DNA from 3 places in the Blautia sp. AM47-4 genome. Region 2 is predicted to be linked to each of the others. Evidence: a T-box and tRNA genes for the amino acid it is inferred to sense, from the RefSeq annotation. Region 2 holds a T-box; the other regions hold tRNA genes.
What was found. The T-box of region 2 lies ahead of DW965_RS08610 (proline--tRNA ligase). A T-box ahead of a tRNA ligase gene usually reads a tRNA of that ligase, here a tRNA-Pro.
Positions count from the first base shown of each region.

Region 1: it encodes a tRNA-Pro, which carries the amino acid that the T-box ahead of DW965_RS08610 (proline--tRNA ligase) is inferred to sense. The anticodon was not compared.
Region 3: it encodes a tRNA-Pro, which carries the amino acid that the T-box ahead of DW965_RS08610 (proline--tRNA ligase) is inferred to sense. The anticodon was not compared.

Region 1 is NZ_QUHY01000007.1:7,698-17,682, forward strand. It holds gene DW965_RS20990 (hypothetical protein) at 1-486, shown strand, start outside; partial or broken gene DW965_RS06320 (histidine phosphatase family protein) at 507-1,138, shown strand; partial or broken gene DW965_RS06325 (aldo/keto reductase) at 1,457-2,481, shown strand; gene DW965_RS06330 (AEC family transporter) at 2,478-3,422, shown strand; gene DW965_RS06335 (glycoside hydrolase family 2 protein) at 3,530-5,332, shown strand; gene ilvN (acetolactate synthase small subunit) at 5,454-5,960, shown strand; partial or broken gene ilvC (ketol-acid reductoisomerase) at 6,119-7,137, shown strand; gene DW965_RS06350 (sporulation initiation factor Spo0A C-terminal domain-containing protein) at 7,295-7,651, opposite strand; tRNA gene DW965_RS06355 (tRNA-Pro) at 7,917-7,990, shown strand; gene DW965_RS06360 (LacI family DNA-binding transcriptional regulator) at 8,086-9,114, shown strand; gene DW965_RS06365 (extracellular solute-binding protein) at 9,415-9,876, shown strand.
Region 2 is NZ_QUHY01000010.1:37,605-47,589, reverse strand. It holds partial or broken gene DW965_RS08635 (MATE family efflux transporter) at 73-1,421, shown strand; gene DW965_RS08630 (YeiH family protein) at 1,488-2,528, shown strand; gene DW965_RS08625 (Cof-type HAD-IIB family hydrolase) at 2,584-3,399, opposite strand; gene DW965_RS08620 (alpha/beta hydrolase) at 3,731-4,561, shown strand; gene DW965_RS08615 (hypothetical protein) at 4,618-4,890, shown strand; T-box leader at 4,970-5,272, shown strand; partial or broken gene DW965_RS08610 (proline--tRNA ligase) at 5,455-7,157, shown strand; gene DW965_RS08605 (NUDIX hydrolase) at 7,232-7,735, shown strand; gene DW965_RS08600 (dicarboxylate/amino acid:cation symporter) at 7,900-9,198, opposite strand; gene rfbD (dTDP-4-dehydrorhamnose reductase) at 9,198-9,985, opposite strand, start outside.
Region 3 is NZ_QUHY01000001.1:214,022-224,006, reverse strand. It holds gene DW965_RS01095 (response regulator) at 1-1,542, opposite strand, end outside; gene DW965_RS01085 (Cof-type HAD-IIB family hydrolase) at 2,053-2,838, opposite strand; tRNA gene DW965_RS01080 (tRNA-Pro) at 2,938-3,011, opposite strand; gene DW965_RS01075 (PcsB-like coiled-coil domain-containing protein) at 3,248-4,543, opposite strand; gene DW965_RS01070 (RsmF rRNA methyltransferase first C-terminal domain-containing protein) at 4,734-6,167, opposite strand; tRNA gene DW965_RS01065 (tRNA-Ser) at 6,340-6,425, opposite strand; gene tadA (tRNA adenosine(34) deaminase TadA) at 6,605-7,153, opposite strand; gene DW965_RS01055 (DUF6128 domain-containing protein) at 7,204-8,442, shown strand; gene DW965_RS01050 (anaerobic ribonucleoside-triphosphate reductase activating protein) at 8,450-9,145, opposite strand; gene trpS (tryptophan--tRNA ligase) at 9,248-9,985, opposite strand, start outside.

The DNA of each region.
Region 1 (9,985 bases), on a different contig from region 2:
TACGAGCCGGTTCAGAAATCCTTCCTGCATCCGTATCAGGCAGTGAAAGTACTCTGCGAGGGTACAGAAATCGGATACTTCGGAAAAGCAGCATACGATATCCAGAACGAGCTGAGCATGCGTACTTCCGCTTACATCATGGAGCTTGACTTAAAAGAGCTCTCCAGATGGTACGGCAAAAAACGCACCTTCCAGCCGATCTCCAAATTCCAGGAGGAGAAACGTGACCTGGCATTTGTCATGGACAAAAACATCAGCTGCGGCGATGTAGAGAACTGTATCCGTGAGGCAAACAAATACGTAAAAGAGATCCGTCTGTTCGATGTTTACGAGGGCGGCCAGATTCCGGAAGGCAAGAAGAGCATGGCGTTCACCGTCACCTTTGCACCGAAGGAAGAAGCATTTGACTTCGAAAAAGTACAGAAATTTGTCGAGAAGATCTGCAAGAAACTGCAGAATGAGTTCAACATCGAACTGAGAGGCTGATTTTTATGAAACTTTATATCATGCGCCACGGTGAAACCGCGTGGAACGTAGAAGGCAGACTGCAGGGCCAGACGGACACCGAGCTGAATGAGAACGGTGTCCGTCTGGCGAAAGTGACGGCGGAAGGACTGAAAAATATCCCGTTTGACCTTGGAATTTCCAGTCCACTGCGCCGCGCAAAGCACACGGCAGAGCTCGTCCTTGCGGGCAGAAATGTGCCGCTTACGACCGACGACCGCCTGATGGAGCTTTCCTTTGGCTCCTGGGAAGGGCTTGGATGCCGGGCAAACAATTTTGAGATTCCGTCTGAACACTTCGACGATTTTTACAGAGATCCGTTCCACTTCCGCCCGGCGGGAGACGGAGAGACGATCCAGGAGTCTGCGACCGGGCAGAAGCGTTCTATCATGAGCTGACTGCGAAACCGGAGCTCCAGGACAAGACGATCCTGATCGCCACCCACGGCTGCTGCATGCGTGCGCTGCTGCGCAATGTCTATGAAGACAAGAACGACTTCTGGCACGGCGGCGTGCCGTACAACTGTGCGGTCAGCATCATCGAAGTACAGAACGGTGTTTCCACGCTGCTTGCGGATAATAAAATCTATTATGATCCGTCGGACTGCGTAAACTTTTATAAAGAAGTAAAATAAAAAATGATATTCAGAGGCAGACATAAAAGGAAAGTATTTCCCTTTGTGCCTGCCTCTTTAAATCGCGTTTGCCGTCTGACAGAAAGTGTGATACTATAGAAATAACGGATTTTAACACCAGTAGACAAGAAGTCCCCCGTTTCTGAAGCGGTGGGATGAATTGCTAAAAGAAACATAACGGCAGTGGCGGGCGGAGAGAAATCGGTATTCTCCACTGACATGATGCAAGTCACAGTCGAACTATTTTCGATATGTCAGACTCCGTGAAATACCGACTATGAGTTGAAACAATGAAAGCGAAAAAGGAGGAACATAAGTATGTCCATGGTAACACTGGGAAGTACAGGAATCTGTGTAAACAAGAACGGCTTCGGCGCGCTGCCGGTACAGCGTGTCACGAAAGAAGACGCTGTTTATCTGCTGCGCAAAGCGTATGACGGAGGCATCCGCTTTTTTGATACCGCGCGTGCCTACAGCGACAGCGAGGAAAAATTAGGCGCAGCGTTTGAGGAAATGCGTGAGAAGGTCTTTATCTCTACGAAGACGATGGCAAAGGATGTGGAGGGCTTCTGGAAGGATCTGGAGACAAGCCTTTCCCTTTTGAAGACGGATTACATCGATATCTATCAGTTCCACAATCCGTCCTTCTGTCCTAAGCCGGGAGATGGAACCGGCCTGTATGAGGCGATGCTGGAAGCAAAAGCACAGGGAAAAATCCGCCACATCGGTATCACGAACCACCGCATGAGCGTGGCAGAGGAGATCATTGAGTCCGGTCTTTATGAGACGCTGCAGTTCCCGTTCTGCTATCTGGCAACGGACCGTGAGAAAGCACTGGTACAGGGATGCAAAGAGAAAAATATCGGCTTTATCGCAATGAAAGCGCTCTCGGGCGGGCTGATCACAAACTCCGCGGCTGCATATGCTTTTGAAGATCAGTACGACAACGTGCTTCCGATCTGGGGCGTCCAGAGAGAAAAAGAGCTGGACGAGTTCTTAAGCTACATTGCCTGTCCGCCTGCCATGACGGATGAAATCAAGACGATCATCGAGAAAGACCAGAAAGAGCTCTCCGGCAACTTCTGCCGCGGCTGCGGTTACTGTATGCCATGTCCGGCAGGCATTGAGATTAACACCTGCGCGCGCATGAGCCTGCTTCTGCGCCGTTCCCCGTCCGCCAACCAGCTCACCGAGCGCGGCCAGGCGATGATGAAGAAAATCGAGGTTGTCTCCACTGCGGCGCCTGCATGAAGAAATGTCCCTACGGTCTGAATACGCCGAAGCTTCTCGAAGAGAACTACGAAGATTATAAAAATGTACTGGCAGGAAAAACACTGGTATGAGTAATCTGATCTTCAGCCTGAACGCGACGATGCCGATCTTCCTGACAATGATTTTGGGACTTTTCTTTCGAAAGGTTGGTATTCTGGACGAATCGTTCACAAGCAAAATGAACAAATTTGTGTTTAAAATCGCACTCCCGGTGCTGCTGTTCCAGGACCTGTCGGATTCTGATTTCTCCGCTGTGTGGGATATCAAATTCGTTCTGTTCTGCTTCTTTGCAACACTGCTCTCAATTCTTGCGGTATGGGGACTTTCCCATCTCTTAAAAGAGAGAAGTGCAAGAGGCGAATTTATCCAGGCGGCGTACCGGAGCAGTGCGGCGATCCTTGGTATTGCCTTTATCCAGAATATCTACGGAAATTCCGGCATGGCGCCGCTGATGATCATCAGCAGTGTGCCGCTGTATAATATCATGGCGGTTGTCGTTCTTGCAGTATTCCGTCCGGAACGGGAGGAGATCACGGCAGATTTTGTGAAAAAGACGGCGAAAAATATCGTGACAAACCCGATTATCCTCGGGATCGCTGCAGGACTTCTCTGGTCGGTGCTTCGCATTCCAAAGCCGGTGATTCTGCAGAAAACGGTGCAGAATATTGCGGTACTTGCAACGCCGCTCGGCCTGATTGCGATGGGGGCGTCGTTTGAGGCAAAGAGCGCGGCAAAGAATATCCGGCCGTCGATTGCTGCAGCTGCGATTAAGCTGGTCGGTCTTGCAGCTGTCTTTCTGCCGATCGCCGTGATACTTGGCTTCCGTCAGGAAAAATTGGTGGCAATCCTTGTGATGCTGGGTTCCGCAACGACGGTGAGCAGTTTTATCATGGCGAAAAATATGGGTCATGAGGGAAGTCTGACGGCAAACACCGTTATGCTCACAACGTGCGGCAGTGCCTTTACGCTGACGTTCTGGCTGTATCTGATGAAAACGCTGGCGTTTATCTAACCGGATTGTGAATATCCGCTTTGATTTTCAGTACACCAAAAGCGTGTCCGGGATTTTGTACGGGCACGCTTTTATCAATCATAAAAATCAGAAAAAGAGGGAAAAGAATGGACTTCAAAAATGCGGTCAAAGCATTACAGATTGGAAAAAAGGAAGGAAAAAAATTCCGCCTTTCTACGGAATTTGGGAAAAATCCGGAAGAAGAGCTCCCGTTTCCGGAATATCCGCGTCCGCAGATGCGCCGGGAAAACTGGACAAATCTGAACGGATGGTGGGAGTATGCGTTCACGGAAACGCAGAAAATGCCAAAACAGCGGGACGGAAAAATTCTCGTTCCGTTTTCCCCGGAGTGCGATGCGTCCGGCGTGAAGCGGCAGCTGCTTCCAAAAGAATATCTGTGGTACTTCCGCACGATTCAGCTTCCCAAAATTCCTGCCGGAAAACGGCTGCTGCTGCAGTTCGGCGCCGTGGATCAGGATGCGGTAATTTACTGCAACGGAAAGCGTGCCGGAGGCCATCTCGGCGGGTATCTTTCTTTTTCAGTGGATCTTACGCCGTATCTCAAAACGGGAGAGAACGAGCTTGCCGTCAAGGTGCGCGATGAGACGGACACGGACTGGAAGGGCCGCGGAAAGCAGAGCCTTACCCCGGGCGGCATGTTTTACACCGCGCAGAGCGGCATCTGGCAGAGCGTCTGGATGGAATGGGTGCCGGAGACGTATCTGGAACGCATCGTGATCACGCCGGAATATGATACGGCGAGCGTAAAAGTACGGGTTTTCCTCAACGGACCGGATGCGGGACTGACGAAAAAAATTACGGTGCGGGAGAGCGAAGCGCCGGATGCGAAGGTGATCTGCGTCCGGGAGACGAGAGAAAACGAGGCGGAGCTGATTCTCGGTAATTTTGCAGGCTGGAGCCCGGAACATCCGCATCTCTATGGGGTTTCCATTGAAGCGGGAGAAGACCGCATCGAGAGTTATTTCGGCATGCGCAAATTCGGCATTGGAAAAGATGAGAAAGGAATCACGCGTCTTCTCTTAAACGGAAAGCCGTATTTCCAGAACGGTGTCCTCGACCAGGGTTATTGGCCGGAAAGCTTCTACACGCCGCCGTCCGATGAGGCGATGGTTTATGACATTAAGACGGCCAAACGCCTCGGTTTCAATATGATCCGGAAACACCTGAAAGTTGAGTGCGCAAGATGGTATTCCCACTGCGACCATATCGGTATGCTGGTGTGGCAGGATATGATCAACGGCGGCGGCCGGTCGATTCAGACGTTCCTTTTGTACCTTCCGACCGTACTGCCGTTTGTGACAACGGAATTCAGGGATAACTGTTATCCGCTCTTTTCGCGGACCTCAAAAACGGGAAGAGAGTGGTGGAAGCGGGAGTGCCGCGAGACGGTTCATCAGCTTTACAATGCACCGTGCGTGTCGCTCTGGGTTCTGTTCAACGAGGGATGGGGACAGTTTGATGCCAGGGAGATGACAGAAATGGTGCGCGCTCTCGATCCGACGCGGCAGATCGACCACGCGAGCGGCTGGTACGATCAGGGAGCGGGGGACATCAAGAGCCTTCACAATTACTTTCGTCCGTTAAAAGTAAAACCGGAGGAGCGCGCGTTTGCTTTTTCTGAATACGGCGGCTATACGTATCCGGTACAGGAGCATCTCTACTCCGAAAAATCGTTCGGCTACCGCACGTACCAGAACCAGACACAGTACCAGAAAGCGATGAATGCACTGGCAGAAAAGATAAGAGAACTCACAGAACAGGGACTTGCCGCAGCAGTCTACACACAGCTTACCGATGTCGAGGAGGAGTCGAACGGCATCCTTACGTATGACCGGAAGGTATGCAAATGGGAACCACAGGAGGCAAAAGATTTTTGCTCAAAAGAATAATTTGGTAAAATTTTTGTTGACAAAGTGAGGATAAGTTGCTAATATATTGGATAAGGCGTTGGAAGTTGTAAGAAATTGCTGAAAATCCGCGGCGCCTGCGGATGGAGGAAAGTTGGTGTTTATGGAACAGAAAAGAACATTATCCCTGCTGGTGGATAATACGCCGGGACTTTTAAGCAGAGTAGCTGGTCTTTTCAGCCGACGCGGATACAATATCGAGACGATCACCGCCGGTGTGACAGCAGACCCGCGATACACAAGAATGACTGTTGTTCTGTACTGCAGTGATGAAATGATTCTGGAGCAGATCAAAAAACAGCTGGCAAAACTTGTCGATGTGCGGGATATCAAAGAGCTGAAGCCGGACGAGAGTGTCAGACGAGAGCTGATGCTGGTCAAAATCCGTGTGAATGAAAATGAACGCCGCAATGTCATCGCCATCTCCGATGTCTTCCGTGGAAGAATCGTGGATGTGGGACAGGAAAGCCTGATTGTAGAGCTGACCGGAAACCAGTCAAAGCTCGAAGGGTTCCTGAATCTGGTACAGGGATACGAAATCCTGGAACTGGCCAGAACAGGAGTGACAGGACTCTCCAGAGGAGCCCACGATGTGCGTTACCTCGATTAACGCAGATCACATTACATACGTTTGCTGGAGGAATGAAATTTTTGTATAGAAAAGTTCATTTCCCTGACAAACAGCAAAAGGCAGAAATGCTTTTCGCTGTATAAATTGACCGACCTGCCGCCGGTCAAGACATTCTATATATTATGGAGGAAAATAAAATGGCAGCAAGACTTTTTTATCAGGAAGATTGTAATCTCTCTTTACTGGAAGGCAAAAAAATCGCAATTATCGGCTACGGAAGCCAGGGACATGCTCATGCACTGAACCTGAAAGATTCCGGCTGTGATGTTATTATTGGACTTTATGAAGGCAGCAAATCCTGGGCAAAAGCAGAGGCACAGGGATTCAAAGTATACACCGCTGCTGAGGCTGCAAAACAGGCTGATATCATCATGATCCTGATCAACGATGAGAAACAGGCTGCAATGTACAAAAAAGATATCGAGCCAAACCTGGAAGAGGGCAACATGCTGATGTTCGCTCATGGTTTCGCTATCCACTTCGGACAGATCGTACCTCCGAAGAACGTAGATGTAGCTATGATCGCTCCGAAAGCACCTGGCCACACAGTAAGAAGCGAGTATCAGGCTGGCAAAGGAACTCCTTGCCTGGTTGCTGTTGAGCAGGATTACACCGGAAAAGCTCTGGACAGAGCACTGGCTTACGGCCTTGGAATCGGCGGAGCAAGAGCTGGTCTTCTGGAGACAACCTCAGAACTGAGACCGAAACAGACCTGTTCGGTGAGCAGGCAGTTCTCTGCGGCGGTGTATGCGCCCTGATGCAGGCTGGATTTGAGACTCTGTGCGAGGCTGGATACGACCCAAGAAACGCATACTTCGAGTGCATCCATGAGATGAAACTGATCGTAGACCTGATCTATCAGTCGGGATTCTCCGGAATGAGATACTCCATCTCCAACACAGCCGAGTACGGCGATTACATCACCGGACCGAAGATCATCACAGAAGAAACCAAGAAGACCATGAAGAAGATCCTTTCCGATATCCAGGATGGTACTTTCGCAAAAGACTTCCTTCTGGATATGTCCCCAGCAGGCGGACAGGCTCACTTCCGTGCAATGAGAAGAAAAGCTGCAGAGCATCCGTCAGAGAAAGTCGGAGAAGAAGTCAGAAAACTGTACAGCTGGAGCAACGAGGACAAACTGATCAATAACTAATCGGTTTGCTGTCAAATGATCCATATCGGGAGGCTGCCTTTGCGGGCAGTCTCCTTTTTTGTTCTATCGTTTTATCATAGAAAAAACACTTCCGCGCCATGCATATCCCCCAATATGATAGGGCGCGGAAGTGTTATCTTTTCTGTATTCGTTTTTTTTATGCCTCCTGACGACAGGCAGGAAAAGCACGGTAGTATTTGATATAAGAACTTAAAATATCAAAAAATTCGGAATTGGTCGGTTTTGTCAGAACCGGATGCACAGAAAGCGAAAAGAGCAGATCACGGTTTCCGCGGGTCCAGCAGACGGAAATAGCGGTGCGGATGTCTCGTTCGACGCAGGAGGACGATACCTGAAACGTTTGCGCGATCTTTGGGTACAGCGTTTTGCTGACCCGAAGGAGATAATCTTCGTCTTCCATGCATAAAGCGATACCATAGGCGAGATAGCGAAATCCGCGGTATTTTGCACCAATTCCTAAAGAGTGTAGTAGAAAGTAAATTTCAGTTTCCATTACGATGTCTCCTTTTATTCAGTTTTTACATAGTCTTTGCAGACGGGCATGCCAGAGGTGAAAGTTTGTATGGCATACGATTTTCCCCTTTCACTTATGATACGTGGAAAACGTCGAAAAATTACATATTCAGAAAGAAAAAGTGACAATATAGTAAAATAAAAGAGAATATGACACGAAATAAAGAAATAAATGTAATGAAACGGGAGAGGGAAAAATAACATTGATTTTTCAGAAGTTCGCTGGTATAATGAAAACATGATTACGGGGTATGGCGTAGCTTGGTAGCGCGCACGGCTGGGGGCCGTGAGGTCGCAGGTTCAAATCCTGTTGCCCCGATCGGTAAGAGTGTCGTTTTACGGCACTTTTTTTCTTACGGACAAAGACGTGTGCGGAAGAAAAATGAATTGCGCAGAAAAAACAGGGAGGAAGTTATGGGGAAAGTAACGATACAGAGTATGGCAAAGGAGCTGGGATTGTCCCGGAATACGGTTGCCATGGCATTAAAGGATGATCCGAAGGTAGCTCCGGTGACGCGGGAGAGAGTTCTTCGGATGGCGAAAAGAAATGGCTATCTGGGCGAAAATGTATATGTGGAAGAAGTTCGGGCACCGCAGGAGAAGCATTACAATATTATGGTTCTGCGTACGCGGGATGCCGCTGTTTATTGGGACCGTGTCGTGAGCGGCATCTCCGAGGAGGCGAGCCTCAATAACTGTCAGACGCGCGTTGCGGTCGTGACGGAGCGGGAGGAGGAGAACGGCATTCTGCCGCTCGGCCTGAATGAAAATATCGATGCGATCTTCTGCATTAAAATGCTGCCGCTGGAATATATGCAGAAACTGGTAAATCTGGGATACCGCATTTTTCAGCTCGACCATTACTGCGGTATCGAACAGCGGCCGATGGGCGATATCGTGCGTGTGGACGGTGTGCAGCCGGTGAGTGTTCTGACGTCCCATCTGATCGGACAGGGCATGACGCGTATCGGCTTTCTGAGCGAACACAGCAGTACGTATGAATCGATGCATGACCGGTATATCGGTTTCCTTGCGGCGATGGAGCAGGCGGGCATTCCGATCGAGGCAGATCTTGTTCGTCCGGATATGGAGAGCGATCATTTTTATTACCCGGAAAATTTTGACAAGATTGTGGCGAGCTACGATACACTGCCGGAAGCGATTGTCTGCGGCAACGATATGATCGCCAAAAGACTGACAGAATCCTTCCGGAAAATCGGCGTGCGCGTGCCGGAGGATGTGGCACTGACCGGATTTGATGATGATGAGGACCGGATGCTGTATCCGTTCTTCTCAACCGTTCATGTCGATACGAAGTGGCTTGGCCGCCGTATGGTGCATGAATTTTTATGGCGGGAGGAGCACCCGGAAGCGCCGAAAGAGCGGATTCTCGTTTCGGGGGAGGTTGTGGTGCGCCGTTCCTCGTGCAAGCGCCAGGGATAGAAAGAAATAGAAAAAACAGGAAAAAGTGAACAAAGAAAGAAAGCCAGGGACGCCCCGGCGGACGAGAAGAAAAACCGTCTGCCGGGGCGTTTCCGGCTCCCTTTTTGCGATGATTCAAATTCGTGCATAAATGCCATGTAGAAAAACACTAATTAATAATGCAAAATAGTGCATTTAAGGAAAGCTAAACTGAACGAAAATGACAAAAACGCAAGAATAAAAACCTCGTTAATATCACACATTAAAAAATAATGGTGCAAAATAATGCATTATATCGCCGGAAGGAAGGGAGAGAGCGAAATGCAGAAATGGATGGAGGACCGCTGCAACCTGGATATCGATATCATCGCACTGCCGGGCTGGTCGGATGCAACATCCAAAATTTCCCTTCTGATAGGCGATGAGACACAGCGACCGGACATCATCTGGTGGTGGAACATGGAAGCTGACTATACGAAATGGGTAGACGCAGGCCTTCTGGTGGATGTTTCTCCGTATATGAAGAAATACACCAACATGGTTGACTACTACAACAGCGTAGATCCTGGCGTTATGTTCTATGCATCCGGAGACAACGGAATTTACCGTATCCCGGGCGACGTTGCAGAGCCGGCATGTGAGACTCTGTGGATCCGGAAAGACTGGCTGGACAACTTAGGACTGGCTGTTCCGACTACACTGGATGAGCTGGATGAGCTCAAGGAAATCCACGGAAAGCAGGTAGAGGATTACCAGAAATACCTGGAAGAGTACAACAAATAAAACAACGAAATCATGCGTTAGAGTACCCGCCGGAGCCTCCTTTCCGGCGGGTGTATTTTTACGGAATCCTGCGTTTTGCGCTTGACAGAGATGGAGAAAAATGGTAACA
Region 2 (9,985 bases):
AACAGCATGAGTGTAATACACATGCGTGAAAAATCATCAACAGAGAAGGTATGAAAATGGAGGAAACAAAAGATGAATTATCTGAAGGAACGGGATGGTGACCTGTTCTCCAATGCGGATCTGAAACGGCTGATTGTGCCGCTTCTGATTGAACAGCTTCTTGCCATCGCAGTCGGCATGGCGGATTCAATTATGGTATCCAGTGTCGGCGAGGCGGCGGTGTCGAGTGTGTCGCTGATTGATACAATCTTTATTCTGCTGATCAACATGTTCACCGCGATTGCAACCGGCGGAGCGTCGTGTGCGGCCAGTATATCGGAAAGAAGCGGCCACACAAAGCATGTGAGGCAGCTGACCAGCTTCTGCTGGTGACAACGGCGCTGTCAGTTGTGATCATGGCGGCGGTCTATCTTTTAAAGCCGTTTATTCTGCATGTTGTGTTTGGAAACATTACGGCAGAGGTAGAAAGAAACTGCAATATTTATCTGATGATCGTAGCGGCCTCCATTCCGTTTCTGGCGGTTTACAACGGCTGTGCGGCCATTTTCCGTGCGCAGGGTGATTCGAAAACGCCGATGAAAATATCCATCGTCATGAACCTGATCAATATTTCGGGAAATGCGCTTCTGGTCTATGCGCTGAAATTCGGCGTGGACGGCGTTGCGATTCCGACGCTGCTTTCACGTATGTACGCGGCTGCGGCAGCATTTGTTCTCGTACATAATAAGCGGTATCCAGTGCGGTGCTCTTATCCGGTGAAATTAAAACCGGATTTCCATATGCTGAAAAAAATCCTTGGCATCGGCATTCCGAACGGCCTCGAGAACAGTATGTTCCAGCTCGGCAAAATTATGGTCTTAAGTATGATCACACAGTTCGGAACAGCGTCGATCGCGGCAAATGCGGTGTCCAACACGATTGCTGTCTTCCAGACACTGCCCGGTATGGCGATCGGAAATGCAGTGCTGACCGTAAGCGCACAGTGCGCGGGAGCGGGAGACTATGAGCAGGTAAAATACTATGCGAAAAAGCTGCACATCATCATTTATGGCCTGATGATCGTCTGCTGTCTCGGTGTCATCGCGGCACTTCCGGCGGTGCTTCACGTTTACAGTCTGTCTGCGGAGGCAACAGCCATGACGGAAGATATCATCGTTTACCACGGCATCTGCTGTATGATAATCTGGCCAATTGCCTTCAATCTGCCGAATGTACTCCGCGCGTCCAATGATGTGGCATTTTGCATGATTCTCTCGATTCTTTCCATGTGGATCTGCAGAATCGGCATGAGCTATGTGCTCGGTGTGCGTATGGGATTCGGCGTCTTCGGTGTCTGGGTCGCCATGACGATGGACTGGGTTGTTCGTGCCATTTTCTTTGTCCTTCGCTATCGAAGCGGGAAGTGGCAGCATCAGACGTGATGAAAAATACGGAATGTTTTGGGGAGAGAGAAAGAAAAAACGATACATCTGGAGGAAGTTATTATTATGAAAAACGCAAAGAAACTGATTCCCGGAGCGGCGATTGCGCTGGTGATTGCCGCTGCGGCGAAATTCCTGGAAAGCCTGGAGGAGAGCGCCGGACTGCACTTTATCGGGGCATCGGTCATCGCCATGTTTATCGGTATGATTGTGAATGCCTTTTACAAGCCGAACAGCGTGACAGCGCCGGGAATTAAATTTACATCGAAGAAGATCCTGAAATTTGCGATTATTCTGCTCGGTGCGAGCCTGAATATCCGCACGGTGCTGACGGTCGGAAGATTTTCCCTGACGGTTATGGTATTTACCCTGGCAACGTGCTTTGGCCTCGGCGCACTGATCGGAAAAGCACTTGGACTGAACTGGAAGACGAGCAGCCTCATCAACGCCGGCACGGGTATCTGCGGCGGTTCCGCGATCGCGGCAATCGCGCCGGTCATCGAGGCGACCGATATGGACATTGCCTATGGCCTCTCCGCAACGTTTTTATTTGATACGGTCATGATTGTCGTATTCCCGATCCTCGGTCACTGGATGGGCCTTTCGGATGCCGCGTTTGGCCTCTGGGCCGGAACTGCGGTCAACGACACATCAAGCGTCGTTGCCACCGGTTACGCATTCAGCGAGGCCGCCGGTGATTTCGCAACCATGGTAAAATTGACACGGACCCTCGCCATCATTCCGGCTGTTCTGGCATTCGCCGCCATCAACGTACATCTGAAACGGAAGGCGCAGGCAGCAGAAGGAACCGCCGTAAAGGTAAGCATCAAATCCATTTTTCCATGGTTTATCTTAGGTTTTCTCGCCATGTCAGCACTGACCTCCTTAGGTCTTATCCCGGCAGGCACAGCAGCCGCATTAAAAACCATCAGCAAATTTCTGATGGTGGCCGCCCTTGCGGCCATCGGCCTGAACACCGATTTCAAATCCCTCTGCCGCTCCGGCGCAAAGCCGATGCTGCACGGATTCATCATTTCGCTGCTGGTAGTCCTGGTAGCGATTGCAGTCGAATTTGCGATCGGCATTGCGCCGCATGGGGTACTGTAAAGAAACAGAGAATTAAAAATCCAGGCATCCGTATAGGATGCCTGGATTTTTTAAATCAAAACGGGTTTGTCGTTTCCTTCAAAAACGTTTTCAAAACCTGCAGCACCCCGTTCTCCCAGTACGGCGGGCAGGTGTGTTTTGCTGAGGCGATGACTTCCGCTCGGGCGTTGGAGACGGCGTAGCTTTCGCCGGCGTTCTGAAGCATCTCGATGTCGTTTAGGTTGTCGCCGAAGCAGCAGACTTCGTCTGGGGTAAGGCCAAAGTAGTTCATCAGAAATGAGAGACCGGTCCATTTGCTGACGCCGCGGGCGTTGCAGTCCAACCATTCCTTACCGGCGACAGCGAGTTTTGCCTGATGTTTCCACGCCGGGATGAAATTTGGGGAGCAAAGCTCTTCACAGGAGGTTGGATGGTAGATCGTGAATTTGATAATGTCCTCGTTTTCTACCTTCGACAGATCCGGTACTTCGCGGACATCGAAGCCGTAGGAGTCGCGGAGCCAGTGAAACATGCGGCTTCCGGCATCTTCGGCGAGGCAGTAGTCCGGGGTGGCGGCAAAGCAGTCGCAGGACGGAAGTTCGTCGTGTACCATGCGGCACATGGATTTCCAGAGTGCCGTTTCCATCGGATATGTTTTCAGAATCTTTTCCGGTGTGCGCACGACAGTTCCGCCATCGGAGATGTAGAGCAGGCGGTCCTTGATCGGAGCGAAAAGCTTCTGTTCACTGGAAAACTGGCGGCCGGAACAGACAACAAAATGGATGCCCTGGTCGACAAGCCTGGAAACAACAGTCATATATTCCGGGTCGATCAGAAGTGTGCCGTCTTTGACGAGCGTTCCATCGACATCGGTTGCGATCAACTTTATCATAATAGAAAATCTCCTTATCTTGTCACAGAAAAAATTCAAACTATAGCAAGACCAGAAAATAACGCAAAAAAGGCAGTGCTGCAGGGCGCGAATTACAAGGAACGGATTTGAAGGCGTACCGGGGTACGACGAAAATCCGTGACGCAGTAATTCACGTTCTGCAGTGCTGAATTTTTTGCATTATTTTCTGGGATTGCTATAAACATGATTATATCGTGAATTGCTTCGGGGTGCAAGCCGGAACCGGAGGAACGCAAAACTCCACGTTGACGAAACGCAGAAATAAGGCGTAAAATAAAGAAAAATATATATCCACAGGGGGATTTTTATTATGGCATTTATTCAGGTAAGCTTCATGTCAAAAACTTTAATGCGCACCGTACCGCTGCAGGTTATTCTGCCGGTCGACAAATTTACCTTTGGGCAGCCGGAGCGCGAGGAAAAACCGTTTAAAACGCTGTATTTGCTGCATGGCATTTTTGGAAATGAGACAGACTGGGTTCATGGAACCAGAATCCAAAGATGGGCAGAGGAGAAAAACCTTGCCGTTGTCATGCCGGCCGGCGAGAATGCGTTTTATGTGGATCAGCCGTCCATCGGTGCCATGCACGGACAGTTTATCGGAGAAGAACTGGTTGAGATTACAAGAAAAATGTTTCCACTGTCCAGAAAAAGAGAAGACACCTTTATCGGAGGCCTTTCCATGGGTGGTTTTGGCGCACTCAGAAATGGCCTGAAATATCACGATACCTTCGGGGCTGTGATCTGCCTGTCCGGTGCACTTCATGTGCTGGAAAATCCGGAAGAGAGCAGAGCGGACAGCTTTGCACATGAAGAAGGTTATTTCGGAAATCTGGTCGAAGCAGCAAAGAGTGACAAAAACCCGGCTGTTCTTATCGAGCAGTTAAAGGAAGCACGGAAAAAAGATCCGTCTGTCAATGTGCCGACCGTATTCCAGGCGTGCGGAACAGAGGACGGACTTCTGGAAGTAAACCGTCTCTACCATAAACGGATGGAAGAGAGCGGCATGGACATTGTCTACTATGAGAGCAAGGGTGGCCATGAATGGGATTTCTGGGATGAGTGGATCAAAAAGGCACTGGACTGGCTGCCACTTGAGGAAAAGACGGAAGGCCTGAACAGCGGAAACGTAAATGTTTAAAGAAAAAGAAAAATCCGGCGGATCAGACCGTATATACAAAAAAAGGGAGACAGGCAATGCCAGAGACGAGAAATGACGAATTGTACCGTGCGTTAAAACACAACGGTTACCCGGACGACTTCTGCCGGGAAATTGCATACCGCCAGATGAACACCGATTTTACCGCCACGCGGATGCTCGGCTATCTCTACCGCGTCACAAGCCCGCGCGCCGAGGACGTTGTCGATGAGATGCTGGCTATTTTGAGTGACCGCAAAGCATGGATTGAGAAAAAACAGTCCGAGGAAGCCCAGGCGGCAATCAGCAGAATGTATCGGGAAGGCCTGTAACCTGGGCGGGCGTTTATGCAGAAAAAGCAGAAGGAACGGGCTTGCATTCTTTTCCGGTTTCTGCTACAATCAGTGCAGTGAAAAAGCGACGAAAAGAAACAGTAGCGACAGAGCGCATTCAGAGAGAAAGCGGCAGGTGAAAGCTTTTTGCAGAATCTATCGTGAACCGGTCTTGGAGCTGTGCACCGAAGAGAAGAAAATCCATCAGGGAAAATTTATTTCGTAGGCTGCACCGGGATCTCCCGTTACAGAGAAGGTACAGAGAGCAGAGATCACGCGTATTACAAAATACAAAAATCGTGGGGTACAAATGCTTTGTGTCAGAGTGCAGGAGTTTTCCTGAATTTAGGTGGTACCGCGGATAAAAAAATTCGCCCTAAACTGCAGCTTGCGGTTTAGGGCTTTTTTCTGTTTGAAAACTGCGCATCGCATTCTCGTTGCTTCAGTGATGAGTTAGATGCGCAAAATGTTGAATAAAAGCTTAAAATCGGACAGGCTGGAATGTTCTCGCGTCTGGAAGACTTCAGATGTTGAAAACCCAAAGAATAAGGAGGAAATCAGAAAATGAAACTTGAAAAATTAGTAGGAGAGCGCTTCAAAGAAAGACCTGCTGACTGTGTCATCGACAGCCATGCTATTATGGTAAAAGGCGGATACATCAAATATATGGCAAACGGAATCTATTCTTCCTATCTGCCGCTGCGCCGCATTGTGCGCAAAATCGAGCAGATCCTGCGCGAGGAAATGGACAAAATCGACGGCCAGGAAGTGCAGTTCCCGGTTGTCATGCCGGCTTCTCTGTGGGATGAGTCCGGCCGTTACGATAGCATCGGCGATGAACTGCTGCGTTTCACCGACCGCAACAATGCCAAAATGGTACTCGGCATGACCCACGAGGAGGCAGCCGTACACCTTGTACGCGAGTATGCACAGAGCTACACCAAATATCCGTTTATGATCTATCAGATCCAGACAAAATTCCGTGATGAGGCCCGTCCGAGAGCCGGACTGATCCGTGTGCGTGAGTTTACGATGAAGGATGCTTACTCCTTCCATACCAGCCAGGAAGATCTGGAGCAGTATTACGAGAAATGCCACGCAGCATACGAGCGTATCTTTGAGCGTGTCGGCGTGCCGGAGGTGGTATCTGTCAAATCCGATTCCGGTATGATGGGCGGAAACATTTCCCATGAGTTCATGCTTCTGACTCCGGTCGGAGAGGATTCCATCGTTCTGTGTGATTCCTGCGATTACAGAGCCAACATGGAGGCAGCTGAGAACATTTCCGATATCGCAAGAGACGCAGAATCCGCTGCACTCGAAAAGGTTTATACACCGAACGTCCACACCATTGAAGACGTCTGCAATTTCTTCGGAGACGAGACAAAGAACTCCTGCAAAGCCGTTGTTTATCAGCAGAATGTTGATGATAAATACGTTGTCCTTTTCATCCGCGGCGATCTCGAAGTCAACGAGACGAAGCTGGTCAACTTCCTCGGCGAGCAGGTTCACGCAGCCGTGATCACCGAAGAATGCGGACTGAACGCAGGCTATATCGGACCTGTGGACCTGAAGGTGAACGGAGATGCCGTTGTTCTCTATGATAAATCCCTCGAGGGAAGAAACAACCTTCCTGCGGAGCCAACGAAGCAGAGCATCATTACAAAGGACTCGACATGGAGCGCGACGTTCCGAATGCCGAGTATCACGATTTTGCAAAAATCCAGGAGGGCGGCATCTGCCCGAAATGCGGCAAAAAGACCGTAAAGATCTCCAGAGGTATCGAGGTCGGAAACATTTTCCAGCTTGGAACCAAATATACAAAATCCATGAATATGACCTATGTCGATGCAAACGGCGAGAGCAAGACCCCGATCATGGGATGCTACGGTATCGGTGTCGGCCGTCTGGCAGCATCGGTCTGCGAGGCACATCACGATGAGTACGGCCCGATCTGGCCGAAAGCTATCGCTCCGTGGCAGGTACACCTCTGTGCGGTCCGCGTCGATGACGAGGAAGTAAGAGCATACGCGGACAAGCTGTACGAGGATCTGCAGAACGCAGGCATCGAAGTGATCTACGACGACAGAAGCGTCAGAGCCGGCGTAATGTTTGCCGATGCCGACCTGCTCGGTATTCCGCTGCGCATCATCGTAAGCCCGAAAAATATGAAACAGGGCGTTGTCGAGGTTGCATCCCGCGATAAGACTCTGAAAACACAGATTCCGCTGGAAAATGTGATGGAAGAGATTAAACAGTATCTGTAATGATTCAGAACCATGCGAAAGGGAAGAAAAATCGCGATGGGGTTCGGAAGAAGTTCGACAGGAGAAAACACGATATGGAACTCTGGGATATCTATGATGAAAACAAACAGCCGACCGGCCGCACGATGAAGCGGAATGACTGGCATATGAAGCCGGACGAGTTTCACCTGACGGTGCTCGGCGTAATCGCAAGACCGGACGGAACCTTCCTTATCACAAAACGTGTCATGACGAAAGCCTGGGCACCGGGCTGGTGGGAGGTTTCCGGCGGCGCGGCACAGGCAGGAGAGAGCTCGTTGGAGGCCGTGCGCCGTGAGGTCAGAGAGGAAACCGGACTCGATGTGAGCAAGGCAGACGGCGGCTACCTCTTCACTTACCGGCGTATCAACCCGGATGAGGGAGACAACTACTTTGTCGATGTCTATCGCTTCGTGATGGATGTCAAAGACGAGGATCTTCACCTTCAGGAGGAAGAAACGGACGGCTACCGTTTTGCTACGCTGGACGAAATCAAAGGATACGCCGCAGAAGGCAAATTCCTGCATTACGACAGCATCCGCCAGGCATTTGAACTGTAACAGAGAAATGAGATAAGAAAAACGCGTTCCCGCCGGAAACCACAGAGGTTTCCGAAAACGGGAACGCGTTTTTATCATTTACAGGATTCTTTCTTGCCGTAGGCATGCCTGAAAAAGGCTTTTCGTAAGCGTTTGACCGTAAGCGCGCAAGCGGTTCCTTGCGGTTAATCGCGATTGAATACTTCGCGGTTGAGCGCCTTTTCCTGATGGCTGACAATCGTTGTGCAGACAGCATCGCCTGTGATGTTGACTGCGGTGCGCAGCATATCGAGAATACGGTCGATACCCATGATAAGAGCGATACCCTCCGTTGGCAGTCCGACGGAATTCAGTACCATAGCCAGGGTGACAAGTCCGACGCTTGGGATACCGGCGGTACCGATGGAAGCCAGTGTTGCGGTAACAACAACCGTTGCGAGGTTTGCCGGAGTCAGATGAATACCGTACGCCTCTGCGATGAAGATGACAGCGACACCCTGCATAATGGAGGTACCATCCATGTTGATGGTTGCGCCGAGCGGAATGGTGAATGAAGAGATCTGTTTCGAGACACCCATCTTTTTGTTCAGCGTATCAATCGACATCGGGATTGTCGCGTTGGAGGTTGCGGTGGAAAATGCAAATCCCATAACCGGAAGGAATTTTTTCACGAATTTAATCGGATTCAGCCGTGTGAATACGAACAGAAGAACCTGATAAATGATGAAGCACTGCAGTGCCAGCGCCAGTGTTACATTTCCCATGTATTTCAGCATCGGTGCGAACGCAGAAAAGCCGACCGTTGCAAAGGTACGTGCAATCAGACAGAAAACGCCGACCGGGGCCACCTTCATGACCGTCATGGTCATTTCCATCATGACATCGTTAAACTGGCTGATAAAGTTGGAAACGACCGAAGCGCGGTTTCCGAGCTTTGCCAGCATTACGCCGACAAACAGGGCGAATACGATGATGGGAAGCATATCGCCGTTTGCCATGGAACCAATCGGGTTCTTCGGGATGATGTTGAGCAGTGTATCCACCAGGCTGACGCTGGAATCTGCTGCTGTCGAGGACAGGTTGGCTTTCTGAACCGCACTCATGTTAAGTCCGAGACCCGGGTGAATGAGCAGGGCGGTTCCAAGTGCGATGCAGACGGCAAGTGCTGTGGTAACAAGGTAAAAGCCGATCGTTTTTACGCCGACCTTTCCGAGGGTTTTGCTGTCTCCGATGGACATACTTCCGCAGACGAGGGAGCAGAAGACAAGCGGTACGACAAGCATCTGCATCAGGCGGATAAAGCCCTGTCCGATGACATACAGCACACCTTCTACGATGACGGTGTCCTTGATATAGCTGGACGGGATCCAATAGTGAATCACCACGCCGAGCAGCGCACCGGCCAGCAGGGCAATAAAAATCTGGGTGGAAAGCCCGGGCTTCTTTTTTGACTTTTCCGTTGTTTCTTTTCTGTTTCGGACCATTATTCGATTCCTCCGGTTTCTTCGAGATATTCTTTCAGTGCCGTTTTCCAGTCGAGCGGCTCAGGAATACCGGTCAGGCGGAGCATCATGTTGTCCAGAACAGAATAGGTCGGGCGGACATCATTGCGTGCGACAACCGGGTAGAGATCAAGGTCACCGGTTTTTCCGGTATACTCGAGGATGGTTCTTGCAAACTCATAGCGGCTGCAGCTTCCGGGGCAGACAACGTGGTACAGACCATACTCCTCGCTGTCGATAAAGTGGCAGATCACGCGCGCAAGCTCAAAAGCACTGGTCGGAGCCGCATACTGGTTGTTTGGAACCTCCATCGTGCCGCCTTTTGCCGCATTGCGGAGTACTTCATCCACAAAATCGCGGCCGATCCCGTAAATCCAGGAGCTTCGGATGATGACAAAGCGGTTCAAAAGCTGTGTCAGGATTTTCTCTCCGGCCTCTTTTGATTTTCCGTAGATCGTACGCGGATGCACGGTATCAAACTCGTTGTACGGGATGCGGGATTCCTTGTCGAAAACATCATCCGTTGAGATCTGAATAACCTTTGCGTCGATATCATTGGCGGCAAGCGCTACGTTGCGCACACCGATGGCATTGACACGATAGGCTTCGTCGATGTTTTTTTCACACTCGGCAACGTCGGTCATACCGGCACAGTTGATGATAACGTCGGGACGGTTGACATAAACGAACTGTGTGACTTCATCGATTTTGGTAATATCAACCTCGTGAATATCCGTCGGAAGAAGCTGATATTCCACACCCTCCAGCA
Region 3 (9,985 bases), on a different contig from region 2:
CAAAGGAATATAAGAAGCGATTTTATAAGTCTTTTCATCCAGGCTGCAATACTCAAACTTATAAATATCATTTTCACTTTTCAGATTCTTCCGGATATTTTCCGGTGCGATCAGGATGTCCATAGTTTCCAATGGTTCCAGTGTCTTATATTTTTCAAGAACCTGCATCTGAAAATCATGATAGAATCCCAGAGGTTTATATATCATCTGTCCATTCAGGTTATAGAATTCATATCTGTCATTTTCCAGATCACAGACAACAAAGCGGTCAACCAGACGCACAATACTCTGAATTATCTGCTCCATGGAAGCATTATCCGCCGCCATCTGCAGATGCCGTGCGCTCTCTACCTTTGTCTCTGTGATATCACGCAGAAAGATCATGGCATATTCTGAATCCTCTATTTCGCCACGTATGACCACATTGCGGACCCATCGTTCTTCTCCATTCAGAGTGATACGGCACTCTAAAGCCAATTCGGTTTCCAGACCCTTCAGCCTTTCTGCAATATAACCACGGTCGTAAAAAGAGGATACCGCCTTCTTATCTGTCTCCACAACATAGGAATCCACAAAATGACGGATCAGTTCATCCCATGTATGACTCTGTTCAAAGACTGTCATCAGGGACGGTTCAACCTTAAAGGTATCAAAAGTATTCGCTTCCAGATTTACATAATACTCACACAGGTCTGCTTTCGTAAAAGCCCGGTGGAAAGCAGCAGATTTTTGTGCCTGCATGGCCTCTTTTTTTTCCGCATCAATATTAATAAAAATCCCGGCAATCCTGCTGGCAGAACCATCCAGACGGCGTATTACTTCTGCCGATGCCCGAAACCACTGGTATTGATTATCCTTCATTCTCATACGATACTCTACCTGGTATTTTATCTGGTTCGTCTTATCCTTAATTGCCGCCTGAAGCTGCACCATTACTCTTTCTTTATCCTGTGGATGCAGAAGATCTGACCAGGATTCCAGTTTATTCGGAAAGTCCAGAGTGTCATGATAGCCAAGCATTTTTCGGAATTCATGACTCCAGTTTGCATTCACAATCTCACTGTTTTCGTCACAGTCAAAATACCAGAAGCCGGAACAGATAGCCTCATTGAGCAGTGTCAAATTTACATGATCCCAGTTGACTTGTACGGACATAACCCAGATCTGTCTGCCCGCCTCATCTGTCGCATCCTCTTTACAAAGCCGTACATTTTTCACTGTACCGTCTGCTGTAAGGATCTGTGCTTCCCCTGTTCCGTGAAGCTGCAAAAAACGGTCTCGCTCCAGTCTATCTTCCTCGTCATAAAAGAAGTTTCTCAATGAGCCTTTTGTCTGTTCCATGAAAGTATCGAATGTATATCCTGTACTATGCAACAGCAGATTATTCACAGACAAAATAGACAGGTTTTGGTCATAAGATCCTGTCATTATACCTACCCCGCCGTTATTTTCCAGTGTTTTCTGTACGGCCTGTGACATAGCCTGTGTCTGTCCCGTTACAGCCTCACCTAAAGAATATATTTTGTCTTCATACTTTTCCATTTTATAAAAATCCTCTCTCTGTTTTATGCTTCATTATCCTGCTTTTATCTGTATACAGAGAACCTGTCCCTGCCAGTTTTACATTTACGTTATAATATCCTACAAAACGTGAAAAACAGGTATACGGATTTGAGAAGTTGCAGCCACTACACACAATATTCACACAAAATTCTCTTTATGTTTTCAATTTTTATAGGCTTTGCCAAGTGAGCATTCATTCCTGCTGCCAGACACTTACTCCGATCGTTCCTGCTGTAAAACGGTATCTGAGGCTTTTTTTATTTATCTGATTTTTTTCTGTTTCCATGGAACTTCTGAACGCTCACCTCCTGGTATCATTACAAATATACATAAAAACTCATTTTTATATTACCATGAAATTTTTTACTTTGCAATGCACATACCTTTTCAGACGCTGCTTTTCTTGTTTCCTTTTTCAGAAAATTGCAACCAAAGGGGCGCACCTGAAAATTTCTTTTCAAATGCGCCCCTTCGCTTTCTTTTTTTCTGTCAGATCAATCCGTAATGCTCCATCGCCTTTGCCACGCCGTCCCGCTCGACGGTATCGGTTACGTACTCTGTGTACGGATCCAGAATCTCATCATGTTTTCCAAGCGCAATGGTGTGTGCGCCGCACCGGAACATGGTAAGGTCGTTGCTGCTGTCGCCAAATACGTATGCATCTTCTTTCTCCAGCTGAAACTGTTTCAGCGCATAGTCCACAGCTGTTCCTTTGCTGCAGCCGTGCGGAACGATTTCGTATACACCGCCGCGGCGATCCATGATATCAAACTCCTGCTCAAATTCACGGTACATACGTTCTATATCAGACTGTGCATCGGTTACGATACAAAATTTATCGTAAATGATTCCTTTTGTCTCCGCTGTCTCCGCGAGTCCGATTCCGACAGCAGCGAAATAGGCACGGGTCTGCTCGACCTCCCGAAAACGGGATACCTCCGACGAAAAATAAACATTATCCGTTCCCTCCAGAATCATGCCGATCCTGCACTCCTTTAAAATAACCGGGATTTCCTCACAGCGCTTTTTCGGAATCGTCTGATGCATCAGGATTTCGCCGTCCCGGCGCAGATAGGTCCCGCAGCCGCACAGAAATCCGGAAAACGGAAGCTTTTTCAGCTCCTCGGGCAGCTCCGACCAGGTGCGGCCGGTATTAATAAACGTAAGATTTCCTTTTTCCGCTGTCTTTTTCAATGCATCGAGCGCGCTCTGCGGAATTTCTTTTGTAATCTCACTCAGTAACGTTCCATCAATATCAAAAAATAATGCTTTCACAAAAATTTCCTCCTCGTGTACTGTTTCCTGTTCTCTTTCTGACATACGAAAAAATGCCGAAGCTCTTGATTGTCAAGGCTTTCGGCATTTTCATTCCAGTCGAAGCGACGGGATTCGAACCCACGACCTCTGCGTCCCGAACGCAGCGCTCTACCAAACTGAGCCACGCTTCGATTTTATTTGTTTTCTGAACTCTCGTCCGTCAACAATAGCTATTATATATGATGTCTATAGGAATGTCAACACCTTTTTTGAAATTTTTTTAATTTTTTTTATTATTGCTTCAAAAGGTACATTTCACACGGGTTTGCGGCCTTTTTGGTGTTCTTTTAGAATGACAGTTTCTGAGAAAGTCAAAAAAAGAGATATGCCGGAAGTTCTGTTCCGGCATATCTCTTATCTTTGTTTCTCAGCTCAGCTGATATACATCTGCATACTGCACGCCGAAGCTCAGCGCCTCGGAATGGCTGCTGCAGAAGATGTCTACGTGGCCGTAAGCGGTTCCGCGGTCTTCTACCGTGTAAACCTGGCCGTTGATCATCAGTTTCGTTCCGAATGGTACACCGCCCATGGCGATCGTTCTTCCTGCGGTCGGTGTGGTTCCGCTCGCGGTGGATCCGCCGGACCACTGTCCGGTACAGATGGAACAGGAGCAATAGCCTGTCAGTTTAAATCTTCCAAGGTATGTTCCGCTGGAGGAGCTGCTGGAAGTATCTGACGCGGATGGACTCCCCGTTGTCGTGGAGGATGCGCTGCTGTCCGAAGAACTGCTTCCGGAGCTGCTGCTTGTATCGGTATCTGCTTTCGCTGCGGCATTTGCTGCTTCTGCGGCTGCGACTCTTGCGGCCTCGGCTGCCTGTTTTCTGGCGGCCTCTGCCTCAGCTTCTGCGGCAGCCTGCTGTGCGGCGGCTGCTGCGGCTGCTTCCTCTTCTGCTTTCTTCTGCGCTGCAATCTCCTCTTCTTTCGCCTGACGGATCAGGTCGTTGATTGCATCTGCTTTGCTGTTGATTTCATCTACCAGTGCACTCTCGCTGGATTTTGCATCGTCCAGCTCTGCGGAGTAGGTACGGAGTTCCTGATAAGCTGCTGCATACAGCTCCTGGATGGCTTCCTGCTGATCGCTGCTCTGCTGCTGCAGTTCTACGATCGCTGCCTGCTCTTCCTGCACCTGTGTTTCTTTTTCTTTTACCTGGTCTACCGTGTCTTCATACTCCTGCATAAGATCGCGGTCGAAATCGGAAATTTTCTGTATGTATTCTGCCCGGCTGATCAGCTCTGAAATGCTTTTGGAAGAAAAGAGCATTGCCATGTATCCGTTTCCGGAAGAATTTTCATACATATACTGGATACGGAGCTTCATCGCCTCGTACTGCTCTTCTTCTTTTGCTTTTGCATCTTCCAGATCTGCCTGAATCTGTACCAGTTCGTTCTGCTTCGCATCATACTGATCCTGAAGCTCCTGCAGACGGTTCTGCAGATCGTCCAGCTGCTGGTTCAGTTCGGAAAGATATTCTTCTGATTGTCCCTTTTTGGAATTGAGTTCGTCAATCCTGCTCTGTATGCTGTCAAGCTGAGACTGTGCGGCAGCCTGTTCTGCCTGAGCATTTGAAATTTTCTCCTTTGTACTGGCACCATAGCATGGCAGAACGGTTGCTGCCGTAAGCACTGTGGCCAAAACCAGGCTGAATAATTTCTTTTTTTTCATGTCGTACACCTCATACTTATTACGTTCTGTTGCTGATTGTCACTCCCAGTTACTGCGGAAAATGGGTCTTTTTTCCCGCCGTACTTTGCCATTATAACACAAGTATGTCTGAAATGAAAGTCTTTTTTAATTTCTGTTAATAACTTTGTAATATTTCGACATTTTTCCTGCAAACACTGACATGATTTTTCTACTTTCTCCATCCAACAGGGTACTTATTTTTCAAGGTTCCATTGACCAGTTTGCCCCATCCAAGGCCGAATCCATCGACGCAGACCAGCTTCCAGCCCGACGGCGATGCGGTCTCTCCCGGCTCTACGGAAATTGTCTCACCGCGGAGATATTTTTCGGTACGCTCGTCATCTGCCTTTAAATTCATGTAATCTTTGAACTTGTCCGCGGAGAGTGTCACGGCAAACGGCTGTGACGGCTCGAAACGGTCTTTTTTCAGTTCACCGAGATACAGACCGTTCCGCAGGAAATGAAGATTCCGCACGCCATCCGGCAGGGACGGGGAATGGTATACTTTTCCGGCACGGACTTCCAGTTCCTCCACCGGGATCGGTGCTGTCATCCGGGACAGGAAATCGGAAAGGATCTGTTTTTCTGCTTTCGACGGACCCGGTGCTTCCGTTCCGCGGTCTTTTTTCCGGTTTTTCTGTTTTTTGTTTTTCTTTTCGATCGGTTTTTCTTCTGTCTCATAAGGAATGGCTTCGCCTTTTTTGCGGAACAGGGCAAGGTAATGGCCCTCGCCGTTCATTTTATGCGGCCAGATGCGCACGGTCTTTTCGATCTCCGGATCGCCGTTTCCCCAGACTGGATTGCCTTTTGAAAAACCTTCGTAGCCTTCCATCTCGATCAGTTCCATTTCCGGGAAGTTTTCCAGAAGGAAAGAAACGGTTCCCTCGTCCTCCTGCGGGGCGAAGGTACACGTCGAATACATCATGAGGCCGCCCGGACGCAGCATTTTGACAGCATTCGAGGTGATCTCGCGCTGCAGATCCGCAAAGAAATCCGGCCGCTCCGGGGTCCAGGTGCCGATGACTGCCTCGTCTTTCCGGAACATGCCCTCGCCGGAGCACGGTGCATCCACGAGGATTTTATCGAAGAAGCCCGGGAAGACGTCTGCAAGGCCTGCCGGTGTCTCATTGGTGACAAGCACGTTTTCACTTCCGAACAGCTCCAGATTGCGCAGCAGTGCTTTGGCGCGGGCGTTGCTGATGTCATTGGCGACGAGAAGGCCGGTTCCTTTCAGGCGCGCATTCAGCTCCGTCGCTTTGCCGCCCGGTGCGGCGCAGAGATCGAGCACACGCTCACCCGGTTCGATCGGGAGGCGGGACGCCGGGGTCATGGCGCTTGGCTCCTGCAGATAGAAGACGCCTGCCGCATACAGCGGAGACTGGCCCATGCGCATGCCGTCCGGCACGAAATAGCCGTTTGGAATCCACGGAATTTTCTTCCACATTCCCGGAACAAGCGGTGGGAAATCTTCGGTCCGGCATTTTTTTGTATTTACACGCAGCCCGGCTGTGCGGGGTGCGTCGTAGGAAGTTAAAAATGCATCAAATTCATCGCCCAGCATGTCCTGCATGCGGGTCAGAAATTCCTGTGGTAACTGCGCCATGTATTGTCTCTCCTTTTTATTTTGCTTTGTTGTGCATCGGTCCCTTTTCGTGAACTGGCGATGTTTTTTCTGTCTTTGTTTCTTTTGTTTTGCATCTATTTCATAATTTCTCACAGAAAAAGAGACAGCTTTTTCGATTTTTCAATCTTTTTGCTGTCTCTTTTTTGCATAGCGGAGAAGAAGGGATTTGAACCCTTGCGCCGTTTCCGACCTACTGGTGTTCGAAGCCAGACCCTTCAGCCTCTTGGGTACTTCTCCGTATTTTGTCAAATACATCATATATTATAGTGCTTTTTCTACGATTCGTCAATGATTTTTTCATTGGTTTCCGATGGAAATACGGGGATTGTATTTTTTACGGAAATATTCGAAAGTGCAACTTACTCAAACAAATAATCTTCCTCAGGCAGCATCCCATCCCGATGCTGCCTCTTCTTTTATTCTTTCCCTTCTTCCACCCTCTTCCTCTCTTCTTTTTTCTTCTTTTTCACCACCCGCAGTCTCCGGAAAAACGCACTCAGCATCTCCGAGCACTCTTCTTTCAGCACGCCGCGCTCGACCTTCACCTGATGGTTAAACTCGTGCATTTCCAGCATATTTAAGATCGATCCCGCGCAGCCCGCCTTCGGGTTCATGCTGCCGATGACGACTTCGCTGACTCTCGCCTGTACGATCGCACCGGCGCACATCTGGCACGGTTCCAGGGTGACATACAACGTACAGCCCTCCAGCCGCCAGTCGCCGAGCTTTTTGCTTGCTTTCCGGATCGCATTCAGTTCCGCGTGGGACAGCGTGTTTTTATCCGTATTTCTGCGGTTATAGCCCCGCGCAATCACCTTTCCCTCGTACACAATCACACAGCCGATCGGCACTTCCATCAGCTTTTCCGCTTTCTTCGCCTGCGTAATCGCCTGGCGCATGAAGCGTTCCCGTTCTTTCCGGTGCGCTTTTTTCTCCGGCGTTTCCAGCTTTGTTTCTTCTTCCATTGTGCACTTCCTTTCTTCTCTGCGTATATTTTCTGTCCTTCCCGCATATCGTGAACTGTAGCGCAGTATCTTTTTCTACTCTTTTTACTTCTATGCAGGAGGTTTTTATGTCTGATTACCGGCGTTTCATTGCCTATCTATACGAATACCCGAACAACCGCAAGGGCGGATGCTGCGGCTTTGTCCGCGTGGAGTCGCAGAACGGCTTCTGCCGCATGGACTTCCAGATCAAATCGCCGTCTCTTCCGCCGGAGACCTCGGTCACGGTCTACGGTTTTATCCGCCGGTCAGGGCGGATGTACGGCATTCCGCTCGGAAATCTCCTTGCGGGGCGCTCTTCTACGAGTGGAAAACTCTTCACGCACTCCGATGCCATTGGGCAGACGGATGTCACGCTCGACGAGCTTGGCGGTCTGATCCTGCTCTGCCGCCAGACCGGCGTCATCGCCACCCAGTGGGACGATCTTCCGATTCAGCCGGAGTTTTTCGCTCCCACGCTCCCGCAGGAGCCCAAAACATCCGCAGACAATGGTGCCAGACCGACCGAAGAGAAAACTGCCGAAACACCCGAACCTCTGGATCCCGCCGTACCTGCGCAGTCCCTGCCATCATCAGACGCTTCAAAAGCACAGTTCGATGAACTTTCCACAAAATTCAGCAGCAATTCCGAACTTTATCCACAAAATTCCAACCCGGAATCCACCGTCTCCACAGAATCCATATCAACTGACACGGTAAACACCGTTCCTGCAGACAGGATCACGCAATCATCCGCCAACACACTCCATCCCGCATCCGCGGAATCTGTGAAAACCGCAGAAAGCTATCCCTCTGCCAACCCGGAACCGCCGCAGCCCATCCCGGATTCTGCCGCCCAGCCGCTACATATGACTTCCGCTGATTTTCCAGCCGCAGCAGCCGTGCCGCCGTCCCGCGCTGCTCTCTATCTCCAGCTTCAGGACCAGTTCCCGGAGTTCCACCCGTTCCCAGATGATGATCTGACCGACTGCCTGCGCCTCTCACTCGACGATCTTCCACAGCTCCGCGCCGCCGGTCTTTCGGTGGATGCGAACCGCTTCGTCCTCCATGGCTCCTCGTCCTATCGCCATCTGCTCCTCGCCCGGAACCGCGACCAGCAGGAACTCTGGTATTTCGGTGTCCCCGGCGTCTACACGCCGAATGAGCAGTTCATGGCAAGCCTCTTTGGCTTTTTCCACTTCAAGCAGGCGATGCGCCCCTCCGAGCTCGCGCCCGATGCCCGCTTCGGCTACTGGTACCGCACGCTTTAAAGCGTTTTTAATCCACGCCGCGGATCTCCACCGTCTCAATCTTTCCGCGCAGGATCTCGCAGAACCGCTCGAGCTGCTCCCTCGCATACCCCGAGAACCTCGGATCAATCACATAATCCGATTCCCGGTAATTCTGCAGGAAGTACCGTTTTGCCCCGGAAAGCCACTTTCCGATCGCTTCGATCTCTTCCCTTCCATGCAGCTCTTGGCAGAGCGTTGTCCGGAACTCATAGTCCACCACGCCGCTCTTTAAAAACTCGACCGACTCATTGATCCGCATCACATCGATCTTTTTCACGCCCGCCGTCTCGCCGTACCGGGACGGCGCGTTTTTGATGTCCATGGCGACGTAGTCGATTTTCTTCTCTTCCACCAGCTTTTTCAAAATCTCCGGCCGGTATCCATTCGTATCGAGCTTCACAAGATATCCCAGTTCCTTAATTTTCGTCACGAACCGCTCCAGATCCGGATCCAGCGTCGGCTCACCGCCCGTCACGCAGACGCCGTCCAGCACGCCGCGCCGCTTTTCGAGCACTGCAAAAATCTCCTCCTCCGGAATCACCGGCTCCCATTCGGGATGCTGCACGAGATTTCCGTTCTGGCAGAACGGGCAGCGGAAATTACATCCGCCCGAAAACAATGTGCACGCCACCTTGCCCGGGTAATCCAGCAGCGTCAGCTTTTGAAATCCATGTATGACCATATGCTATCCTCTCTGACCGCAGGACTCCGAACTTTCGTCCGCCCTGCAACAGAAAAAGCGGAACCATAATGTCCGCTTTTTCCATTTATCTTCTATTGGTAATTATTTGCCGTAACGCTCTGCCTGGGAACGGATCAGGTCCAGATCATCAAAATAGTTGATTTTCATGGCTGCTTTGACATCCGCCAGTGTCTGAGCGGCAACTTTTTCTGCCTCTTCGCTGCCTTTTTTCAGCATCTCGTAGATCGCCGGAATGTCTTTTTCCAGCTCTTTTCTGCGGTTACGGATCGGCTCTAAGGTCTCCTGCAGTACATTGTTCAGGAACTTCTTCACTTTGACATCGCCAAGGCCGCCTCTCTGGTAATGTGCTTTCAGCTCGTCGAGATTTGCGTAATCCGGCAGATAGCGCTCGAAGTGCTCCGGCTGGCAGAATGCATCGAGATAAGTAAATACGGTATTTCCCTCGATCTTGCCCGGGTCGGTGATCTTGATGTGATCCGGGTCGGTGTACATGCTCATGACTTTTTTCTTGATCTCATCCGGCTCCTCGGACAGGTAAATGCAGTTTCCGAGCGATTTACTCATCTTCGCTTTTCCGTCGATACCCGGCAGACGTCTGCAGGAATCATTCTCCGGCAGCATAATCTTCGGCTGCACAAGTGCCTCGCCATAAACCGTATTGAATTTGTGGACGATCTCCTGTGTCTGCTCGATCATCGGCATCTGATCCTCTCCAACCGGAACGGTCGTTGCCTTGAATGCAGTGATATCGGCTGCCTGGCTGATCGGGTAGGTGAAGAATCCAACCGGGATGCTCGCCTCAAAGTTTCTCATCTGGAT